Regions from separate parts of the Anoxybacillus sp. LAT27 genome, predicted to be linked through region 2. Evidence: a T-box and tRNA genes for the amino acid it is inferred to sense, from the RefSeq annotation. Region 2 holds a T-box; the other holds one or more tRNA genes.
What was found. A T-box is a leader RNA that pairs with one kind of tRNA and senses whether it is charged. The one in region 2 lies ahead of serS (serine--tRNA ligase), so its partner is inferred to be a tRNA-Ser.

Region 1 (10,859 bases), on a different contig from region 2:
GATAAAGACATATTTATTGAAATTAGATAACGATAGGTAATATTCCTGCCATTTTGAAAAATCGACCCCCATCACGTATTGATGGAGGTCGATTTTTTCTTTGGTTTAAGTTCTTTTGTTGTGACAACAAGCATAGCTCCACTCAACACAATCAGTCCCCCAATCATTTGAATAGACGATATGCTTTCATGTAAAAATACCATCGATAGAAGAAACGTCACGATCGGTTCTATCATACTTAAAATCGCTGCTTTTTTTGCACCTCAAACGTGACTATTTTTACAAAAATTTATGTGTTTGCTTCTTTTTTGATGAGAGAAAACACCACGTTCTCTTGTTTGCTGTAAATATTAAGTAAAATACCACTAAAGACAAAAGCTGCGCCAATAATATGAGTTAATGTCAAATGTTCATTAAAAAACATCGTACCCATCACAGTAGCAGAAATAGGCATGACATTAATGAAAACAGAGGCGGTTGAAGCACCTACTTTTTGAATGCCGTTATACCACCAAACGAAGCTGATCGCTGAAACAAAAATAGCAACGTATAGAACGCTCAACCAAACATCCCATCCGCTCGCTTCGATGGATGCAAAGGAAGTATAATATAGCGCAAACGGCGCTAGAAATAGAGTCCCAAAACCTGTTGCATATGTTGTTGCCGCAAGAGGACTAAACTTTTTCATCGCGATTTTTCCGATGACAGAGTATGTACTCCAGCTAAGACATGCCCCCACTAGCACGAGATCGATTGGGGAGAATCCTATGTCAATAAGCACAGAAGGGTGACCATCTGTAATAATATATATAGCTCCAAATACTGCAAGAAACATTCCTAGTACGCTTCTTCTGTTCAATTTTTCTTTTAAAAACAACGCAGATAAAAGCGTAATGAGCGGTGCATTGACTGCAATGACTAATGAACTTTTGACAATTGGTGCATATTTTGTAGCGATAAAAAAGAAAATGTTATATAAAAATACTCCTGTTAGGCCAAGAAGTGCTAACACTCCCCAGTCTTTTTTTACAGGGATGGGTCTATTTCGTTCTTTCCAATGCAATAGCGGAAATAAAATCAAACTAGCGCCGAAAAAGCGAAAAAAAGCAACTGACACTGGATGTAAAGTCGTCGTTGCGATTTTTCCAGCAACAAAGGCACCACCCCAAATGGTAGTGGTTAAAAATAAAAGTATATACGTGTTCAAATTTTTTGTTGACATGAAATATCCCCCTCGTTTATCTTTACATTTCTGTTATAATCAATTTTACAAGTATTTGGTCATAGGTGTTATTGATAATAATTGATATCGTTCATCAATATTTTTGATGGGGAGTTGGGGAGTATGAATCTTGATTATTTGCATACATTTCGTGAGGTAGCGAAATGGAACAGTTTTACGAAAGCTGGTGAAATGTTAGGATACGCCCAATCGAGTGTGACAACACAAATAAAAAAGCTAGAAGAGGAATTTGGTGTTGTTTTGTTTGAACGTTGGGGCGGGAAAATTAAACTGACATCTGCCGGAGTGGAACTACTTGAATATGCAAATAAGATTGTTAGTTTGATTGATGAGGCGAAACAAAGTCTTTCTGAGCAAACGGAGCTCGCTGGGAGTTTATCAATTGGCACGATTGAGTCAGTCGCTGGGTTTTATCTCCCACCTTATTTACAAGCATTTAAGCAAAAGTATCCAAGAGTAAATTTGCTGTTGCAACAAAACATTTGCAATCGGCTTGTCGAAGGAGTAAAGGAAGGGAAATATGATTTAGCTATTATTCTCGATGAAGAACGTGAAGACCCTGATTTACATGTGACTGTCATTAAACAAGAGCCGCTAGTTCTTGTTGCTAAACCAGACCATCGTTTAGCCCAGTTAGATGAAGTGGATATACGTATGTTAGGTGATGAAAAGCTTATTGTGACTGAACAAGGATGTAGTTATCGAGAAGTCATCGGAAATTTGTATCGTAATCATAGTATTCGTTTTGAGTATACGATTGAACTAGGGAGTATTGAAGCAATAAAACGATGCGTCGCTTATGGACTTGGCATCGCTTTTTTGCCACTTATGGCTGTAGAGTCTGAATTAGAGAAAGGGAGTTTAGTTCGCATCCTTCTTCCCGAGGCCGATATACACCTCTCCCTTCAACTTGTATATCATCGTAAAAAATGGTTGTCACGATCAATGAAACAATTGACGAGCCTCTTAGTGAGAGAAATTTAAGGAGAGCCAAACGGGGATCTTCTCGTTTGGCTCTTTAAGTTTACATAATTAAATTATGGGAAATAGATTGGATATATAAATCATAAGTTTATATTCGTCGTTTTACTCTCCTGTTTCCGCAAATCGCTTAATTCGCGCGCCAATTTCATCACGAACACGCTGGAAAACAACCCATTTTTCTTCTTCCGTCCCTTCTGCTTTTGCTGGATCGTCAAACCCCCAATGAACACGTTTGACATGCGGTGGTGTGACTGGACAATGATCGGCTGCGTGTCCACATAATGTAACGACTAAATCGGCTCTGTTTAAAATATCTTCATTGATAATGTCTGATGTTTGATTTGAAATATCGATCCCTACTTCTTTCATCGCTTTGACTGCGTTCGGATTTAAACCGTGGGCCTCAATGCCAGCACTATATACTTCCCATTCATCACCGAGATATTTTTTTGCCCATCCTTCTGCCATTTGGCTACGGCAAGAGTTTCCTGTGCATAAGAAATAAATGACTTTTTTCATTGCAATCGACTCCTTTTAATGAATAATAAGTAACCATATATATAACCCAACGAGCGTGATAAATAATGTTGGGATAGTTAAAATTAAACCGTTTTTAAAATAAGTGCCCCACGTAATTTTTACTCCTTTTGTTGAAAGGACATGTAACCAAAGAAGTGTAGCGAGTGAGCCAATTGGTGTAATTTTTGGTCCTAAGTCGGAACCGATCACATTGGCATAAATTAGCGCTTCCCGAATAATTCCTGTCGTATTTGTATCAGCGATGGCTAGTGCATCAATCATAACCGTTGGCATGTTGTTCATCACAGATGATAAAATGGCTGCGATAAACCCCATAGCAATCGTTGCTACAAACAATCCTTGCTTAGCGGCTCCCTCGATCAGATCAGCTAGAATGCTCGTTAGCCCGACGTTGCGCAATCCGTATACAACAACATACATTCCGATGGAAAAAAACACAACAGCCCACGGCGCTCCTTTTACTATTTGTTTCACATGGACAACTGGACTACGTTTCCCCATCCATAAAAACAATAACGCCACAGCACCAGCAATAAACGAAACAGGGATATTTACAAATTCACCGACAAAATAACCGACTAATAAAACCGCAAGAACGATCCAAGACAAGCGAAACATGCGCACGTCTTTAATCGCTTCGTATGGTTGTTTAATATGAGATAAATCATAACGTTTCGGAATGTCTTTTCGAAAATATAAGTAAAGTACCCCGATGCTCGCTGCGAGCGAGAAAAAGTTTGGAACGATCATCCGTGATGCGTACTCACCAAAACTAATACGGAAAAAGTCCGCAGAGACAATATTGACAAGGTTGCTGACAACAAGCGGTAACGACGTCGTATCAGCGATAAATCCGCTTGCTAAAATAAATGGTAATACGTTTCGTTCATCAAATTGTAGTGCACGCACCATAGCTAATACGATGGGTGTTAAGATGAGTGCAGCGCCATCGTTTGCGAAAAATGCAGACACTAAAGCACCGAGAATTGAAACAAATACAAACATGCGAATGCCGTTTCCTTTTGCAGCACGTGCCATATGTAATGCTGCCCATTCAAAAAAGCCAATTTCATCTAAAATTAAAGAAATAATAATGATTGCAATAAAAGCAAGCGTCGCATTCCAAACGATGTTCGTTACATCGATGACATCTTGAACATCAACAACCCCAAGAAGCAACGCTAATAAGGCGCCACCGCACGCCGACCAACCAATCGATAAATTGCGTGGTTGCCAAATAACAAAAACGAGGGTAACAAGAAAAATCAGTGATGCAAGAATAACGGAAAGCAAAAAACCACTCCTCTCTTTTTATTCGCACTGAATACGCATTCCTTTTTCCTTAAGTTGACGAATGTGTTCTTTTGGATCTAGCAAATAAGCGAAAATGCTTTGCATCATTGGATAAAACTCATGTTTTTTATTTAGTGAATAAAATACCCACTGCGCTCTTTTTGTTTCTTTCACTAAACCGTTATCTTTTAGTTTTCGTAAATGCTGGCTAATGGCAGGTTGGCTCATCTGTAATAGTTCAACGAGCTCACATACGCAACAATCTGTTTCATTTAGTATAGCCATGATCGTGAGTCTTGTTTTGTCGCCTAATAGCTTTAACATATTTGCCGCCTCTTCGATGTGATACATAATACCCCCTCCTTCATCCGTAAATTATTATATAATTATATACTTATATAAACAAGTAAAGATTTTGTAAAGAAAAAAGAGCTGATCCACTGATCAACTCTTGTCGCATAAAACTAATCGTCATCTACCGTCCATGTTATATTTGTTTTTGTTTGCTGTTGTTTCATTTTTCATTCTCCTTTCAACATGTATTTTTCGTCTAAATTAAAACAATTGGTACATTGAACATTTTCGATCCATCATCTTTTCTTCAACTTGTCGAATCAGCTGCTCTCGCTCTATTTCTTCAGCTGTCCATATTCGTCGTTGGATGGAAATCGTTAAAAAAAACAAATGAAATTTCATGATTTACTCACCCCCTTTCAGTAAAAAATCCGTTGGACAAAATCTTTCCGCGGATGGCACAAAAAAACGCAGGGAACACATCCTTCCCTGCGACATGCGATCGCTTGTGAAAAGGTGAATGATTTTCACATCGGGAGGACGGGCCAATCTTCTTTGTTCGTAACTATTCAGCCACATCATAAAGTGAGCTGAATATTTTTTGTATTTCTTGTCCATGATGTGAATATTGATAGACAAGGAGGTGAATCGCATGTTGACGATACAACAAGCTGTGTTTACAGTAGAGAGTTTAATTGGCAAAGTCCAACAACAAAAACAGCTCATTCATCAACTCGTTCAAGAAAATGAACATTTGCGTCACGAAATCAAACAGCTACGCAAAGAAAATGAACAACTGAAGTATCGCGTTCAAGAGCTGGAAGCACGCACGAAAAAAAACAGCTCCAATAGCCATTTGCCCCCATCTTCTGACCGTTTTCACACCCATTCTTCTCGCAAGCCATCTGGCAACAAGCCAGGCGGACAAGAAGGACATCAAGGAACGACGCTCCGTCAAGTGGAACGTCCACATCATCGCATCGTTCATCGTGTGCATACGTGTCAAGGATGTGGGGCTTCTTTGCGCGAAGTCAAACCGTTCAAAGTCGATATCCGTCAAGTGTTCGATCTCCCTCCCGTGACGATCGAGGTGACACAACATGAACGTGAAGTGAAATCCTGTCCACATTGCCGATGTGTTCAACAAGCGGAGTTTCCACCACATGTCACGAATCATGTGCAATACGGTCCACGTCTTACTGCACTCGTTGTTTATTTGCATCATATCCAATTGATCCCTTACAAACGTTTGAGTGATACGATCGAAGCATTATATCAACACTCGGTTAGTACGGGAACTCTTGCCAATATAGTGAAACGAGGACGCGAAGCGCTAGAATCGAATATGGACATCATCGAAGACGCCTTACTTGAATCCAACATCCTGCATGTCGATGAAACGAGTTTGCGTATCAATGGGAAACTCGCATGGGTGCATGTCGCGTGTACATCAAAATACACGTACTTGGCTTCTCACGCTTCTCGCGGAAAGAAAGCGACCGATGATATCGGGATTCTTCCCCGATATCAAGGAACGATGATGCACGATGGGTTCGGTACGTATCCAAAATACACGCAAGCCACCCATGCCCTTTGTCACGCCCATCATTTGCGTGAATTGAAGGGCTTCATCGAACAAGGACATACATGGGCATCGCGCATGACGACGTTTCTGTTAGCCGCCAAGCAAGCCGTCGAAGCTCATCACGGTGCACTTTCCGAAGAAGAAGCGAGACGGTGGGAACGAGTGTATGATCGCATCCTAAAAAGGGCACAGCACCGATTAGAAACGATGACGCCTCTTCCGAAAAAAGCACTCGCTTTTGTTCGACGGCTTCAGAAACGAAAGAAAGAAGCGCTGCGTTTCTTACGTGAAGCTCACGTTCCCTTTGACAACAACCAAGCCGAACGCGATCTTCGCATGGTCAAAGTGAAAGAGAACATTTCGGGTACGTTTCGCGAAGAAACATTCGCCCAGTCTTTTTGTATCACAAGAAGCATCGTTTCCACACTCGCGAAACACGAAAAAAACGTGTGGGACTCGTTATGTCTTCTGTTGACGGGCGACACGCTCGATCGTGTTCTTTCTATCACTTAGGGCATTTTCTATCACGGAGATGCCCTATTTGTGTTGCGCTTTTTTACATACTACTATCGGGGTGAATAGTTACCTTTGTTCAATTGCGCCATGTACTTCTGTCATTGTTGTCATAACTCTTTCCTCCCTTCCAAAATCAATTGATGTAGTAAATTATATACACAATAAGATAAGTTTGTAAATATATAATAAAAATTTTTCCAAACAGATCACGAAGATATGTATATGAAAGAAAACAAAAGGTATGCAAGGACAGATGCATCATTTTTTGTCTTTTAAGCAAATTGTCCATCGATGTACGATATATTTTCTTGTGCTATTTATTATTTTTGACTATGATCAAAAAAGAACATGTAGAAAGGAGATCTTTATGAAACATACAGACATATATATCTTATCCGGATTTCTTGGGAGTGGTAAAACGACATTATTAAAGCGGCTACTGCAACATGAAAAAGAACATGGACGGAAAGTCGCTGTTGTGATGAATGAAATTGGCCAAGTGTCCATTGACTCACATGCTGTTTCAGAAGATGCTGTACTAAGCGAATTATTAAGCGGCTGTGTATGTTGTACCATTCAAGATCAATTTGAAGTAGAGCTTTATTCGTTGCTTCAGCAACATTCATTAGATGTCATTTACATTGAAACAACAGGGGTAGCGCATCCTGTTGAAGTGCTCGATGCGTGTGTGTCGCCATTACTTGCTCATCGTCTTCAAATGAGAGGTATCATGACGACAATCGATGCAACACGTTGGATGAATCGTCAACAACTCTCCATTCCCTTGCAAATGTTGTTAAAAGAACAAGTTCGTCACGCGGATGTATTAATTGTCAATAAGACAGATGAATTACGCCCAGAAGAACAAGCAAAATTGTCCTTTGAGTTGCAAACGATTAACAATGAAGTACGTACAATTTTTACAACATTTTCTAACGTACGAATGGAAGATATTCATTTGTTATCGAAGCGGGTAAGAAACGAGCATGAGCGAATGAACATCGAAAGATTACGCATTCAAACATACGTACATACATTTACAAACCCAATTGATTTAGATGTGTTCGAACAATGGGTACGGCAGTTACCTGATACCATTTACCGAATGAAAGGGTTTTTACGCTTTACTCATACAAGTGGGGTTTATTCTTTTCAGTATGCATACGGTACACCGCTCTATATGAAAGAGGAAATGAATGTTCCGCTACATTTTGTTGTGATTGGTGAACAATTGGATAAACAAACACTAAAACAACAACTCGATAATATGCAAAAAGGAGAAGGTTAATATCCCTCTCCTTTTACTTTCGTCCAAAGTCCGCTTTAATTTCTCCCCATTGCTCGGTTTCCCATTTCATAATTTCATTCGTATAATGGTGCGTGCGTAACCACGCTTCAGCACGTTCAACAAGTTGCCAGGCACGTTCTGTTTCAGCGTTGCGAACGAGTGTTGTATTCGCTTTTTTTCCTTTTACCCATTTTATAGCTGTTGCCGAATCAGAATAAATTGGCAAATTTTTGTTTTGTTTTTGTAACCATGCTAACGCGTGGACAATGGCTAAAAACTCCCCAATGTTATTTGTTCCGATCATCGGTCCAACATGAAACAACTCTTTTCCTGTTTTTGTATGCACTCCTCGATACTCCATCCATCCTGGATTTCCGCTACATGCCGCATCTACGCAAATACTTTCCTCTACATAGTTCGTTGCAAGCACTGTATTTTTTTTCGTTCGGTTTACAAACGGACCAGACGCAAATGCTTGTTCTGCTTCTTTCCTTGATGGAAATGAGCGATACTTTGCTCCAGGAATACCAATGACGTGCGGTTTACACTCGTCCCAAGAAGAAAAAATGCCTGTTTTCGCCCCTTGCCAAACGACATAATATTTTTTCAATTTGTCACATCCTCACGAATTGGAATAAAGAAACAAAGTTGAAGGTCACAAAAGAAGGAATGACAGAGGAGATATGGCGGAGGAGGGGGGATTCGAACCCCCGCGGGCTTTGACACCCCTATCGGTTTTCGAGACCGACCCCTTCAGCCGGACTTGGGTACTCCTCCGTACGTTGGGGTGCCAAAGAAATTATAGCGAAAACATGATTTTTCGTCAATTACTTTTTTGTTTTTCAATATAGTCAACAAGCCCCATCGCACATACTTGTAAATCAAGTTGAAGCACTTTATATACATCTGCATTATCGGGTACTTGCTGTTTGCGCAAAAATGTTTGAACGTTGTCGAATAAAAGTTGGAAAACAGCTTCCGTTTTTTCTATAAAGGATTGATTTTTTTGCTTATTTACGATATCGCGACCTATTTGCACGAAGATCGGTAGCCAGTAATGTAGCTGATCCCAAACCGTCTGCACATGGGTTGACATACCAAAATGGCCAAAATAGATGCGCTCTGGATGTAACGACATGAATCTTTTAATCAAAGCTTGCATCGCTTCTGGGTCAAATTGATTTGGTGATGTAGATGGCAAATATAACTCCACGTCATATGAAAGTAACTGTGGATAAAAAACACCTGCCGTATCACCTGTAAAAATACCGTTGCTTTTTTCGTCATAAATAGAGAAATGGTGATTCGCATGCCCTGGTGTATGAAGAAACGTTAATGTACGATTTTTTCCGATTTGTAACGTTTCCCCATCTTCTTTTACAATTAATCGCTCTTCAGGAATGGGAACAATCGGGTCAAATAAAGCATCAAACGATTCACCATAAACGGCTTTTGCCCCTTCAATGAGACGAGATGGATCGGCCAAATGTCGCATTCCCTTCGGATGAACAAATACGCGAGCGTTTGGACAATGTTTTAATAACACTCCTGCTCCACCCGCATGATCTAAATGAATATGTGTAACGATAATATTTTTTACATCGTGTAAATCAATAGAGAGTGCCTCTAGTCCTTTAAGTAAATGTGGGATAGACGGGCTTGCACTTGTTTCAATAATTGTCACTTCTTCTTCACGAAAAACATACGCTCCTGTTCGTTGGGCAGTTTGTAGATCATATAAATCAATAAGCGAAATGCCAAATCCTAAATCAACATGGTGTCCCATACTTATTCTCCCCTCGTCTGTTCAATAAGTCTAGCGAAATGATAAACAATTTTTGCGGTTAATCCCCAAATGACTTTGTCTTTGTAGTAATAAAAATGTTCTTCAATTTGCCTTGGCCGCCAATTATACTGTCTTCCCCCAGGAATATCGTCAAATGGAAAATCGTCTTCAGGCTTTGGTTCGAATTGAACACGATATATTTGTGGCTTCGTTTCAATAAAAAAAGATAACGGGACGGTAAATACATCTTCCACTTCTTTTTTATTAATTTGCATGTGTGCGTTATTCACAAATGCAACAAACGGATAAATGACCATCCCAAATGGTGAAAGCACATAATCAAGTGGAACGACATGTGTAATATGTTCTGTTTCAATCCCCAACTCTTCACATGTTTCCCGAATGGCTGTTTCTTGTGGATTTTGATCACATGCATCCATTTTTCCACCCGGGAAACAAATTTCACCGGGCTGGCGACGTAACTGAAATGAGCGTACTTCAAATAAGACAAACACGTCATCATGTTGACAAATAAGCGGGAGAAGTACAGCATATTTCGCGTATGAGTTGAAATCCATGATTGCTGGTGTTCGCTGCTGTAGTTCATTCATTGTAGTATAAATCACTTTCTTCATCAGTAAACATCCCTTTTCGTAAATACATAAAAAGAAACGATCAGCGCGACAAGTGCCCAAGTGGCTAGCACAGTCATCGAAAAAGAAAGTGTCATCCCATCAATGGGTGGCGCCATGCCGCTAACATAACTTGTGAGTCGTAAATTCACCATAAACAAATATTTCGCAGACGTCCACGATGACACCATATTTGATAAAATCGCTCCTGAAATGAGAGCGGCAAGCATAATTCCCATCACGGCAGCTGTGCTACGTAGTAATACCGATAACATGAATGTTAATGTGCCGACAACGAGCGAAACAAAGAAAGCGAGACCAAATTCGATAAGCAAGTATTTCCATTGAGGGATCAGATGGACAGCTGATGTATTTAATTCTTCACCTTGAATCAAAAATCCTGTTAAAAGCGGCAAATTCCATCCACCATATCCAAATACAATGCCAGAGATAGCGTATGATAATAGAGCGACAGAAAATACGATAAACGACGTAGATAACATCATCGCGATATATTTGCTCATTAAAACTTTCCATCGTTTCACTGGACGTGTCAACAGCAGCTTGATTGTTCCGCCGCTTGCTTCTGACGAAACGAGATCAGCTGCAATGACCATAACAAGGAGCGGTAAAAATAACTCGATGGAGTTTTCGATAAACATGCGCATAAATGTTGGAGCACCGGGTGCCATTGGATT
Region 2 (10,859 bases):
GGGGAATTAAATATTCTGGTGATATTGTAAAGGCTTTAGCAGCTGGTGGACATGCGGTTATGCTCGGAAGCTTGCTCGCAGGTGTATCTGAAAGTCCGGGGGAAACAGAAATTTATCAAGGCAGACGATTTAAAGTATATCGCGGTATGGGATCAGTTGGAGCGATGGAAAAGGGAAGTAAAGACCGTTATTTCCAAGAAGATAATAAAAAATTTGTTCCGGAAGGCATTGAAGGAAGAGTACCTTATAAAGGGCCGCTTGCTGATACCATTTATCAACTTGTCGGTGGATTGCGAGCAGGAATGGGCTATTGCGGAACGAGAAATTTAGAAGAATTGCGAGAAAAAACGCAATTTGTGCGCATGACTGGAGCAGGACTAAGAGAAAGTCATCCACATGACGTCCAAATTACGAAAGAAGCGCCAAACTATTCACTTATGTAGTAAATACATAGGCAGAGGTGGAAGATTCCTCTGTCTATTTTTTTTTACAAGAGTATGTTAAAATAACGGTTATGTAAAACAGAGTTGGAGGGTTTGAGCGTGAAAACATCGTACAAGAGCTTCATCATTTCCATTGTAGCAATGTTCTTATTTATGGCGACGTTACCGCAAAATATAAAAGCGGAAGAAGACGTGCTCAATATTGAAGCAGATGCCGCTATTCTCGTTGAAGCGGAAACAGGAAAAATTTTATACCAAAAAAATATTGATGCCGTTTTAGGGATTGCTAGTATGACAAAAATGATGACGGAGTATTTGTTGCTAGAGGCCATTCATGAAGGACGCGTGAAATGGGATCAAGAATATGCAGTAAGTGAGTATGTATATCAAATTTCTCAAAAGCGCGATTTATCGAATGTTCCGTTAAGAAAAGATGGAAAATATACAGTACGTGAATTATACGAAGCAATGGCGATTTACTCAGCGAATGGGGCAACAGTTGCAATCGCAGAAATTGTTGGTGGTTCGGAAGCAAATTTTGTGAAGATGATGAATGAAAAAGCGCAAGAGCTAGGATTAAAAGATTACAAGTTTGTTAATGCAACCGGACTCAATAACAAAGATTTGGGAGGAATGCACCCTGCAGGTAGTGGAGATAATGAAGAGAACGTCATGTCTGCCCGTGCTGTAGCGACATTAGCATATCATTTATATCACGAGTTCCCGGAAATTTTAGAAACGGCAAGTATTCCCCGAAAGTATTTCCGAGAAGGAACAGATGACCAAATTAAAATGGATAACTGGAACTGGATGCTTCCGGGACTTATCGCAGCATATGAAGGTGTAGATGGTATAAAAACGGGATATACAGAGTTTGCAGGGTATTGCTTTACAGGTACAGCAGAGCGGAATGGTATGCGCTTTATTACCGTTGTGATGAATGCAAAAACGAATGGTAAGGGTACACATTTATCACGTTTTGAACAGACGAGAAAAATGTTAGACTATGCGTTTAGCAACTATACTGTGCAAAAGTTGTATCCAAAAGGCTATACGACGAAAAAACATAAAACAGTCACCGTAAAAAAAGGGAAAGAAAAAGAAGTTGCGATCGCGACAAAACAACCACTATCGCTTGTTATTAAACGCGGGGAAGAGAAAAAATATAAACCTGTTGTTGTTATTGAAAAAGAAACGTTAACAGCCCCTGTGAAAAAAGGTCAAAAAGTAGGATATATGTACGTGGAATATGCAGGGACAGACTACGGCTATTTAACGAAAGAAGGGGAAAAAGCAGCACAAGTTGACATCGTAACAAAGCGAGCTGTAGAGAAAGCAAATGGCTTTATTTTAGCGTTGCGCGCCATTGGTGAACTGTTTAGCGATATTTGGAGTGGTGCTTCAAATGCAATCAAAGGGTTATTTTAAAGCTCTCTTTTTAGAGGGCTTTAAAATTTTTATTGTGATTTTTTTAAAAATTGAGTTAAAATAAAAAAATGTAGCTAGTGTTTCTACACTTTTACCTAGTAAAAACGTATGCTAGAATATGGATAGTGTACTGAAGCGATGAATAGTTGTCGTTAAACTTATTTTTCAGTACAATATCACAATAACGATATACATAATGGGAGGAATGAACGGTGGCGGTTACAGGTACAGAACGTGTAAAACGCGGAATGGCGGAAATGCAAAAAGGTGGCGTCATTATGGACGTCGTGAACGCAGAACAAGCGAAAATCGCAGAAGCAGCAGGTGCAGTTGCCGTGATGGCTCTTGAGCGCGTTCCAGCTGATATTCGCGCAGCTGGTGGTGTTGCCCGCATGGCTGATCCGACAGTTATTGAAGAAGTGATGAAAGCAGTATCTATTCCGGTAATGGCGAAGGCGCGTATCGGTCACTATGTGGAAGCGCGCGTATTAGAGGCGCTCGGTGTAGACTATATTGATGAGAGTGAAGTATTAACGCCAGCAGACGAAGAATTTCATATTGATAAACGTCAATTTACTGTGCCGTTTGTATGTGGCTGCCGTGATTTAGGTGAAGCAGCTCGTCGTATCGCTGAAGGCGCATCGATGCTTCGTACAAAAGGTGAACCGGGCACAGGAAATATTGTTGAAGCTGTTCGCCATATGCGTAAAGTAAACGCGCAAGTGCGTAAAGTCGTCAGCATGAGCGAAGACGAATTAATGACGGAAGCGAAAAATTTAGGTGCACCGTTTGAAGTGCTGTTAGAAATTAAACGTCTTGGTCGTCTTCCTGTTGTCAATTTTGCAGCAGGTGGTGTTGCGACACCAGCGGATGCAGCATTAATGATGCATTTAGGTGCTGATGGTGTATTCGTCGGTTCTGGTATTTTCAAATCAGAAAACCCTGAAAAATATGCACGTGCTATCGTAGAGGCGACAACTCATTATGAAGATTACGAATTAATTGCCCACTTATCAAAAGGATTAGGTGGAGCGATGAAAGGGATTGATATTTCTTCGTTGCTTCCTGAACAACGAATGCAAGAACGCGGATGGTAATGTAAAGGAGCAATGAATATGGTGAAAATAGGAGTATTAGGATTGCAAGGGGCCGTACGTGAACATGTACGGTCAATTGAAGCGTGTGGTGCAGAAGCGGTAGTGATTAAAAAGGTCGAGCAATTGACACAGATTGATGGCCTCATTATTCCAGGCGGGGAAAGTACGACGATGCGTCGTTTGATGGATAAATACGGCTTTATTGAACCGCTGAAGCAATTTGCAGGCGAAGGGAAGCCGATGTTTGGAACGTGCGCAGGCTTAATCATTTTAGCGAAAAAAATTGTTGGTTACGATGAGCCGCATCTCGGTTTAATGGATATTACGGTTGAACGCAACTCATTTGGTCGTCAACGTGAAAGTTTTGAAGCATCTTTAGCAATTAAAGGTGTCGCTGATGACTTTATTGGTGTATTTATTCGAGCTCCGCACATTGTATCTGTAGGAGCCGATGTTGATGTGCTTGCGACATATGAGGATCGCATTGTCGCGGCAAGACAAGGACAATTTTTAGGATGTTCGTTTCACCCAGAATTAACAGACGACCATCGTATGACGCAATACTTTATCGATATGGTGAAAGAGAAAAAAGAATAAACGGGTTGCATTTTGTTTAAACTTATAGTACATTATTTCCAAGAAAATGATACGAAGAAAAAGCGATGACAGGAACTAGTAGCAAGCCCTCTTCCTTTCAGAGAGCCGATGGTCGGTGCAAATCGGCAGGAATGACTTGTGAATCCATCCTGGAGCGAAATGCTGAACGCGTTAAGTCAGTAGGCATTTCCGGTGAGAACCGTTATATCTCTCGAGTGGGAGACGTATGTCTTCAACTAGGGTGGCAACGCGGGAGCACTCTCGTCCCTTTCTTTCGGGACGGGAGTTTTTTATTTCATTAATCAAAATAAAAAGGAGGCATGTTGATGTTAGACTTAAAATTTTTACGTACTAATTTTGAAGAAGTAAAACAAAAGCTTCAACATCGTGGTGAGGATTTAGCGGATTTCGAACGATTTGAGCAACTCGATCGTCGTCGTCGAGAACTCATTGCACAGGCGGAGGAATTAAAAAATAAGCGAAACGATGTGTCGCAACAAATTGCTTTACTAAAGCGTGAAAAAAAAGATGCGGATCATCTCATTGCTGAAATGCGCCAAGTTGGTGATCGGATTAAAGTACTTGATGATGAATTGCGCGAAGTAGAACAACAGCTTGAAACATTGCTTTTATCCATTCCAAACATTCCACATGAATCTGTTCCAATTGGTGAATCAGAAGACGATAATGTAGAAATTCGTAAATGGGGTGAACCGCGTTCATTTTCCTTTGAACCGAAACCACATTGGGAAATTGCTGATCAACTTGGGATTTTAGATTTTGAAAGAGCAGCAAAGGTGACAGGAAGCCGATTTGTATTTTATAAAGGACTTGGGGCACGTTTAGAACGTGCATTGATTAACTTTATGTTAGACATACATGTTGAACAACACGGATATGAAGAAGTTCTTCCGCCATACATCGTTAATCGAGCAAGCATGACGGGAACGGGGCAGCTTCCGAAGTTTGAAGAAGATGCATTTCGTATCGAAAGCGAAGATTACTTTTTAATTCCAACAGCTGAAGTTCCTGTAACAAACTTACATCGTGATGAAATTTTATCAGCAGATGATTTACCAATTAAATACGCTGCTTATAGCGCATGTTTCCGTTCGGAAGCTGGTTCGGCAGGAAGAGATACGCGTGGATTAATTCGTCAACATCAGTTCAATAAAGTAGAACTTGTTAAATTTGTCAAACCAGAAGATTCTTACGAAGAGCTCGAAAAGCTAACAAATGATGCAGAGCGTATTTTACAACTACTAGGTTTGCCGTATCGTGTGATGAGCATGTGTACAGCTGATTTAGGTTTTACTGCTGCAAAAAAATATGACATTGAAGTATGGTTACCAAGCTATGGAACGTACCGAGAGATTTCTTCTTGTAGCAATTTTGAAGCGTTTCAAGCTCGTCGTGCAAATATTCGTTTCCGACGTGATCCAAAGGCAAAACCAGAACATGTGCATACGTTAAATGGGTCTGGTCTAGCTATTGGACGAACAGTGGCAGCGATTTTGGAGAATTACCAACAAGAAGATGGAACAGTTGTCATTCCAGAAGTACTTCGACCATATATGGGGGGAAAAGAAGTGATTTCATAAGGGGAGAACTTGCTCCCCTTTTTTATAAAAAATATTGACATACGATGATCATTATGATAAATTAATACATGTCGATACGGAGGAGTACCCAAGTCTGGCTGAAGGGGTCGGTCTTGAAAACCGAGAGGCGTCGAAAGGCGCGCGGGGGTTCGAATCCCTCCTCCTCCGCCATCATTTAGATGTTTGCAAACCACAGCGCATAAAATGGAGATTGTTTATTGAAATAATTCGTTACGATATGTAACGAATTTTTGTTTTATATAAGAATAAAAAGTAAAGGATGCCTGAACTAGGCATCCTTATTTTTTTAACGTGCGATATTGTTCAATCATATATCCAATTTTTGCGACAATCGGTTCGATTGATTGAGCATCACGAATAATATCATATTCATTGATGTTAATACGCAAAACAGGACAAGCATTAAAGCTATTAATCCATCTCTCATATCTTTCATACATTTCTTTCCAATATTCGATTGGCGTCTGCTGCTCCATTGGACGACCGCGCTCACGAATACGTTTAATAATTTCCTCAAAACTTCCTTCTAAATAAATAAGTAAATCAGGATGAGGAAAATATGGTGTCATAACCATCGCTTCAAATAAACTTGTATACGTTTCATAGTCGACTTTCGACATCGTACCTTTTTCATAATGCATTTTTGCAAAAATACCTGTATCTTCATAAATGGAGCGATCTTGGACAAATCCTCCTCCGTATTCAAAAATACGTTTTTGTTCTTTGAATCGTTCAGCGAGAAAGTAAATTTGAAGGTGAAAGCTCCAACGTTTAAAGTCGGCATAAAATTTATCTAAATAAGGATTTGTATCTACTTTTTCAAAAGAAGTGCGAAATTGAAGCGCATCAGCTAACGCTTTTGTCATCGTTGATTTTCCTACACCGACCGTTCCAGCAATGGTAATGACAGCATCGCTCGGAATATGATATTTTTCTCGTAAGTTCATTGTTCTAAGCTCCTTTTAAGAACAGATTGCAGTTCATTTAAAATATAAAATCGATCTTTGTCATGATGAACGAAGTCAAGTTCATCTCCGTTAAATCGCAATACAGGAATGTGGGGGTGGGTTTGTTCAAATTGTTCTATTGCTTGTTCATAAGCATGAGATAGTTGTTGTAAATAGTTCGGATCAATGTTTTTTTCAAATTCGCGACCCCGCATAGCAATACGCTCTAACAACGTGTGTAATGAAGCGTGCAAATAAATGACGACATTTGGTTTTGGCATGTCGTTTGTTAAAATGTCATAAATTCGTACATACTTTTCGTACTGCTTTCCTTTTAACGTTTGCTTAGCAAAGATTAAGTTTTTGAAAATATGGTAGTCAGCTACAACCGGTTTCCCATTGTTTAAAAAATTTTTTTCGACATCTTCTAGCTGTTTATAGCGATTACATAGAAAAAACATCTCCGTTTGGAAACTCCATTCTTCGATGTTTTCATAAAATTTACCTAAAAAAGGATTTTCATCAACAATTTCTTTTAATAGCTCATATTGAAAATGGGTTGAGATGACCTTAGCTAATGATGTTTTTCCAACACCAATTGGGCCTTCCACAGTAATAAAGGGCACGCGGGACATTGTGTAACCTCCTTCAGGTGAAACCGTCTGTGTAGACAGACAAAATTTATTTTAACATAAAATGATTAGTCTGTATGTTGCTTTTTTGTTTTGATATACTTTATAGATGATAAAAAGGTACGGGAGTTTCAAAAGATGAAAAATGATGAGTATTACATGCATTTAGCGATCGAAGAAGCAAAGAAAGCAGAAAAAATAGGAGAAGTGCCTATCGGTGCTGTTATTGTATATAACGACCAAGTGATTGCGCGAGCCCATAATTTGCGCGAACGGGATCAGCGGTCGATTGCTCATGCGGAGCTTTTAGCTATTGATGAAGCATGTAAAAAACTAGGAACGTGGCGACTAGAACAAGCAACGTTGTATGTGACGTTAGAACCTTGTGCCATGTGCGCTGGGGCAATTGTTCTGTCTCGGATCAAACGCGTTGTGTTTGGGGCAAGCGATCCGAAAGGGGGATGTGCAGGGACATTAATGAATTTATTACAAGAACCGAGATTTAATCACCAATCGGAAGTTGTTAGTGGGGTATTAGCTGACCAATGTGGCTATATGCTAAGTGAATTTTTTCGACAGTTGCGTCAACGAAAAAAAGAAGAAAAAAGCAGTATTAATTCCAATTAAATTCCATTGTGTAGTCGTTGCAATTTTGATGAAAAAGAGATATACTTATACTTGCGTTAGAGATAACGCATTGCCGTGCTAAGCGGGGAGGTAGCGGTGCCCTGTACTCGCAATCCGCTCTAGCGAGGCTGAATTCCTTCTTTAGGCTAGTTTGCTGTAGAGTCTGCCTAGAGTAAGTGGTGTTGACGTTTGGGTCCTGCGCAATGGGAATCCGTGAACCCTGTCAGGTCCGGAAGGAAGCAGCAGTAAGCGGACAATCCCATGTGCCGCAGGGGTGCCTGAACCGAGCTAACTACTCTAGTAACGTTTATGGCAGCTAGTCGACAGAAGGTGCACGGCAATTTACATAGATAGGACACAGGCACTTGCTCAAATGGCAAGTGCTTTTTTCATGCGTTTTTTAATGATATAATGATTAGGATACAAGCAAAGAGGAGGGCAGTTTCGTGAGTTATAGAGCTTTATATCGTGTTTTTCGGCCACAAAGCTTTAAAGATGTTGTCGGTCAAGAACACGTCACAAAAACGTTGCAAAATGCCCTGCTTCAACAAAAGATTTCACATGCATATTTATTTTCTGGTCCACGTGGGACAGGAAAAACAAGTATAGCTAAAATTTTCGCTAAAGCGGTAAACTGCGAGCATCGTCCAACAGCAGAGCCATGCAACGAATGTCCGACTTGTTTAGGCATTATGAACGGTTCGATTTCAGATGTGTTAGAGATTGACGCAGCATCAAATAACGGAGTAGATGAAATTCGTGATATTCGCGATAAGGTGAAATTTGCCCCAACCTCAGCACCTTATAAAGTGTATATTATCGATGAAGTGCATATGTTGTCCATTGGGGCGTTTAATGCGTTATTAAAGACATTGGAGGAACCACCGAAACATGTCATTTTTATTTTAGCGACAACAGAGCCTCACAAAATTCCGTTAACGATCGTTTCTCGATGTCAGCGGTTTGATTTTCGGCGCATTGAGCTCAAATCCATCGTTTCACGTTTAAAAACGGTTGTTGCTGAAGAAGGGATAGATGTAGAGGAAGAAGCATTGTTTGCGATTGCGCGTGCTGCTGATGGTGGAATGCGTGATGCGTTAAGCTTGCTTGATCAAGCCATTTCTTTTAGTGATGATCGGGTGTTACTTGAAGATGTGTTAGCGGTTACAGGCGCCGTCTCACAGCGGAAAATTGCGGATTTAATTCATGCGATGTACGAAAAAAAGACGGTTGAGGCGTTACGTCTTTTTCAAGATTTAATGGAACAAGGAAAAGATCCGAATCGTCTTGTCGAAGATTTAATTTATTATTACCGAGATATGCTTTTATATAAAGCAGCGCCACAGCTTGAGGATGTGACGCATCGCGTGCTCGTAGATGAGCGATTTCGAGAGCTTTCTGACATGATTCCGACATCGTTCATATATGAAGCGATCGATTTGTTAAGCAAAAGCCAACACGATATGCGTTTGACAAATCATCCACGTATTCATATGGAAGTCACGATCGTAAAACTTTGTTATGAAGAGCAGCATGCCGTAAGATCTACTTCTTCTCTAGATTTAGAGGAGAAGGTAAAACAGCTTGAGCAACAATTGGAGAAACTAAAAGAAACAGGTGTGAAGCCTGCTGCTTCGGAAGTTAGTGAACCGGTGAAAAAAACGGTGAAAAATATTCGCACAGACTATAAAATACCGATAGGACGCATTCATGAAGTGCTTCGCCAAGCGACGCATCAGCATTTATCTCTTGTTAAAGGGAATTGGGGACATGTGCTTGATTTGCTGAAGAAGCAAAACAAAGTGTCCCATGCAGCATTATTACAAGAAAGTGAACCTGTAGCAGCAAGTAGCACAGCTTTTGTGTTAAAATTCAAATATGAAATTCATTGTAAGATGGTTGCTGACAATAGCAACTACGTCAAAGATAATTTAGAGCAAGTATTATTCGAGCTAACAGGGAAAAAACTCGATACGATCCCTGTTCCTGAAAGCGAATGGCTTCAAATTCGCGAGCAGTTCATTCGGCAACAAACAAATGGGGATGAACAACATGAGCAGGAAGACCCATTCATTTCCGAAGCGAAAAAATGGTTTGGTGAAAATTTAATCGAAATTAAAGAATAATGGAGGAATGATGAACATGATGCGTGGAATGGGAAATATGCAAAAAATGATGAAACAGATGCAAAAAATGCAAAAAGATATGGAGAAAGCGCAAGCAGAGTTAGCAGAAAAAACGGTTGAAGGAACAGCAGGAGGCGGAATGGTCACTGTTGTCGCGAACGGTCATAAACAAATTTTAGAAGTGAGAATTAAAGAGGAAGTCGTTGATCCAGAAGATATCGACATGTTGCAAGATTTAGTGCTTGCAGCAACGAATGATGCGTTGAAAAAGGTAGATGAGTTAACAGCAGAAACAATGGGGCAGTTTACAAAAGGATTGAACATACCGGGATTATTCTAGGGGGTTCCTATGTATTATCCAGAGCCGATATCGAAGCTAATCGACAGTTTTATGAAATTGCCAGGCATCGGACCGAAAACGGCCGTCCGTCTGGCGTTTTTTGTGTTAAACATGAAAGAAGATGTAGTACTAGATTTCGCAAAAGCGCTTGTAAATGCGAAAAGAAATTTAACATATTGCTCATCGTGTGGTCATATTACGGATAAAGATCCTTGTTATATTTGCGAAGATGATAAGCGTGATCGTTCCATCATTTGTGTCGTTCAAGATCCGAAAGATGTCATTGCTATGGAAAAAATGAAAGAATATAACGGGTTGTATCATGTGTTACATGGTGCGATTTCACCAATGGAAGGAATTGGTCCGGAAGATATTAAAATTGCTGAGCTGCTTAGACGTCTTCAAGATGAAACGGTTCAAGAAGTAATTTTAGCCACGAATCCAAACATCGAAGGTGAAGCAACCGCTATGTATATTTCACGCTTGTTAAAACCAACGGGTGTAAAAATTACGCGCATTGCTCACGGGTTACCGGTTGGTGGTGATTTGGAGTATGCGGACGAAGTGACGTTATCTAAAGCTCTTGAAGGAAGAAGGGAATTGTAGTGTTTTGGAAGAAAAAAGGATGGCTACGCAAACAATTTAACGATCAGCTGATTGAACGTTTGCAACGTTATCGTGATGATTGGATGGGAAAAAAACAATTAATAGAAAAAAGTGTCGAACCATCCGACAAAGTCATCTTCGATTTAAAAATTGCTGAAGCAAAATATTTATTTCTCCTTCGAGAAGCAAAAAAGCGAAAAGTGACAATTGGGAAGGGATGATTCCCCTTCCCTTTCATATAGGCTTGTCATATAGAAAAGAGGTGGGCATATATTTAAAAATAAAACAGCTTGAAGGGGAGAAAATGATGAATGAAACTGTTGTCATTGTGTCGATCGTTAGTTTAATTGTTATTATTTTGCTTATTGGTATTCCGATACGCTTGACTCGATTC

Region 1: it encodes a tRNA-Ser, which carries the amino acid that the T-box ahead of serS (serine--tRNA ligase) is inferred to sense. The anticodon was not compared.

Annotation. Positions count from the first base shown of each region.
Region 1 is NZ_JAIWYK010000022.1:7,466-18,324, reverse strand. Features, by position in the region: partial or broken gene LD028_RS01830 (EamA family transporter) at 72-248, opposite strand; gene LD028_RS01825 (DMT family transporter) at 290-1,222, opposite strand; gene LD028_RS01820 (LysR family transcriptional regulator) at 1,346-2,227, shown strand; gene arsC (arsenate reductase (thioredoxin)) at 2,330-2,746, opposite strand; gene LD028_RS01810 (arsenic transporter) at 2,762-4,060, opposite strand; gene LD028_RS01805 (ArsR/SmtB family transcription factor) at 4,079-4,411, opposite strand; gene LD028_RS01800 (YrzI family small protein) at 4,616-4,756, opposite strand; gene tnpC (IS66 family transposase) at 5,007-6,452, shown strand; gene LD028_RS01790 (CobW family GTP-binding protein) at 6,823-7,743, shown strand; gene LD028_RS01785 (ribonuclease H1 domain-containing protein) at 7,757-8,353, opposite strand; tRNA gene LD028_RS01780 (tRNA-Ser) at 8,428-8,520, opposite strand; gene LD028_RS01775 (MBL fold metallo-hydrolase) at 8,567-9,529, opposite strand; gene LD028_RS01770 (NUDIX hydrolase) at 9,532-10,164, opposite strand; gene LD028_RS01765 (ABC transporter permease) at 10,164-10,859, opposite strand, start outside.
Region 2 is NZ_JAIWYK010000008.1:2,477-13,335, forward strand. Features, by position in the region: gene guaB (IMP dehydrogenase) at 1-443, shown strand, start outside; gene LD028_RS00895 (D-alanyl-D-alanine carboxypeptidase family protein) at 585-1,871, shown strand; gene pdxS (pyridoxal 5'-phosphate synthase lyase subunit PdxS) at 2,084-2,968, shown strand; gene pdxT (pyridoxal 5'-phosphate synthase glutaminase subunit PdxT) at 2,987-3,565, shown strand; T-box leader at 3,622-3,837, shown strand; gene serS (serine--tRNA ligase) at 3,892-5,166, shown strand; tRNA gene LD028_RS00915 (tRNA-Ser) at 5,245-5,337, shown strand; gene LD028_RS00920 (deoxynucleoside kinase) at 5,466-6,134, opposite strand; gene LD028_RS00925 (deoxynucleoside kinase) at 6,131-6,769, opposite strand; gene tadA (tRNA adenosine(34) deaminase TadA) at 6,905-7,393, shown strand; RNA gene ffs (signal recognition particle sRNA large type) at 7,467-7,731, shown strand; gene dnaX (DNA polymerase III subunit gamma/tau) at 7,840-9,519, shown strand; gene LD028_RS00945 (YbaB/EbfC family nucleoid-associated protein) at 9,536-9,859, shown strand; gene recR (recombination mediator RecR) at 9,869-10,465, shown strand; gene LD028_RS00955 (YaaL family protein) at 10,465-10,686, shown strand; gene LD028_RS00960 (pro-sigmaK processing inhibitor BofA family protein) at 10,773-10,859, shown strand, end outside.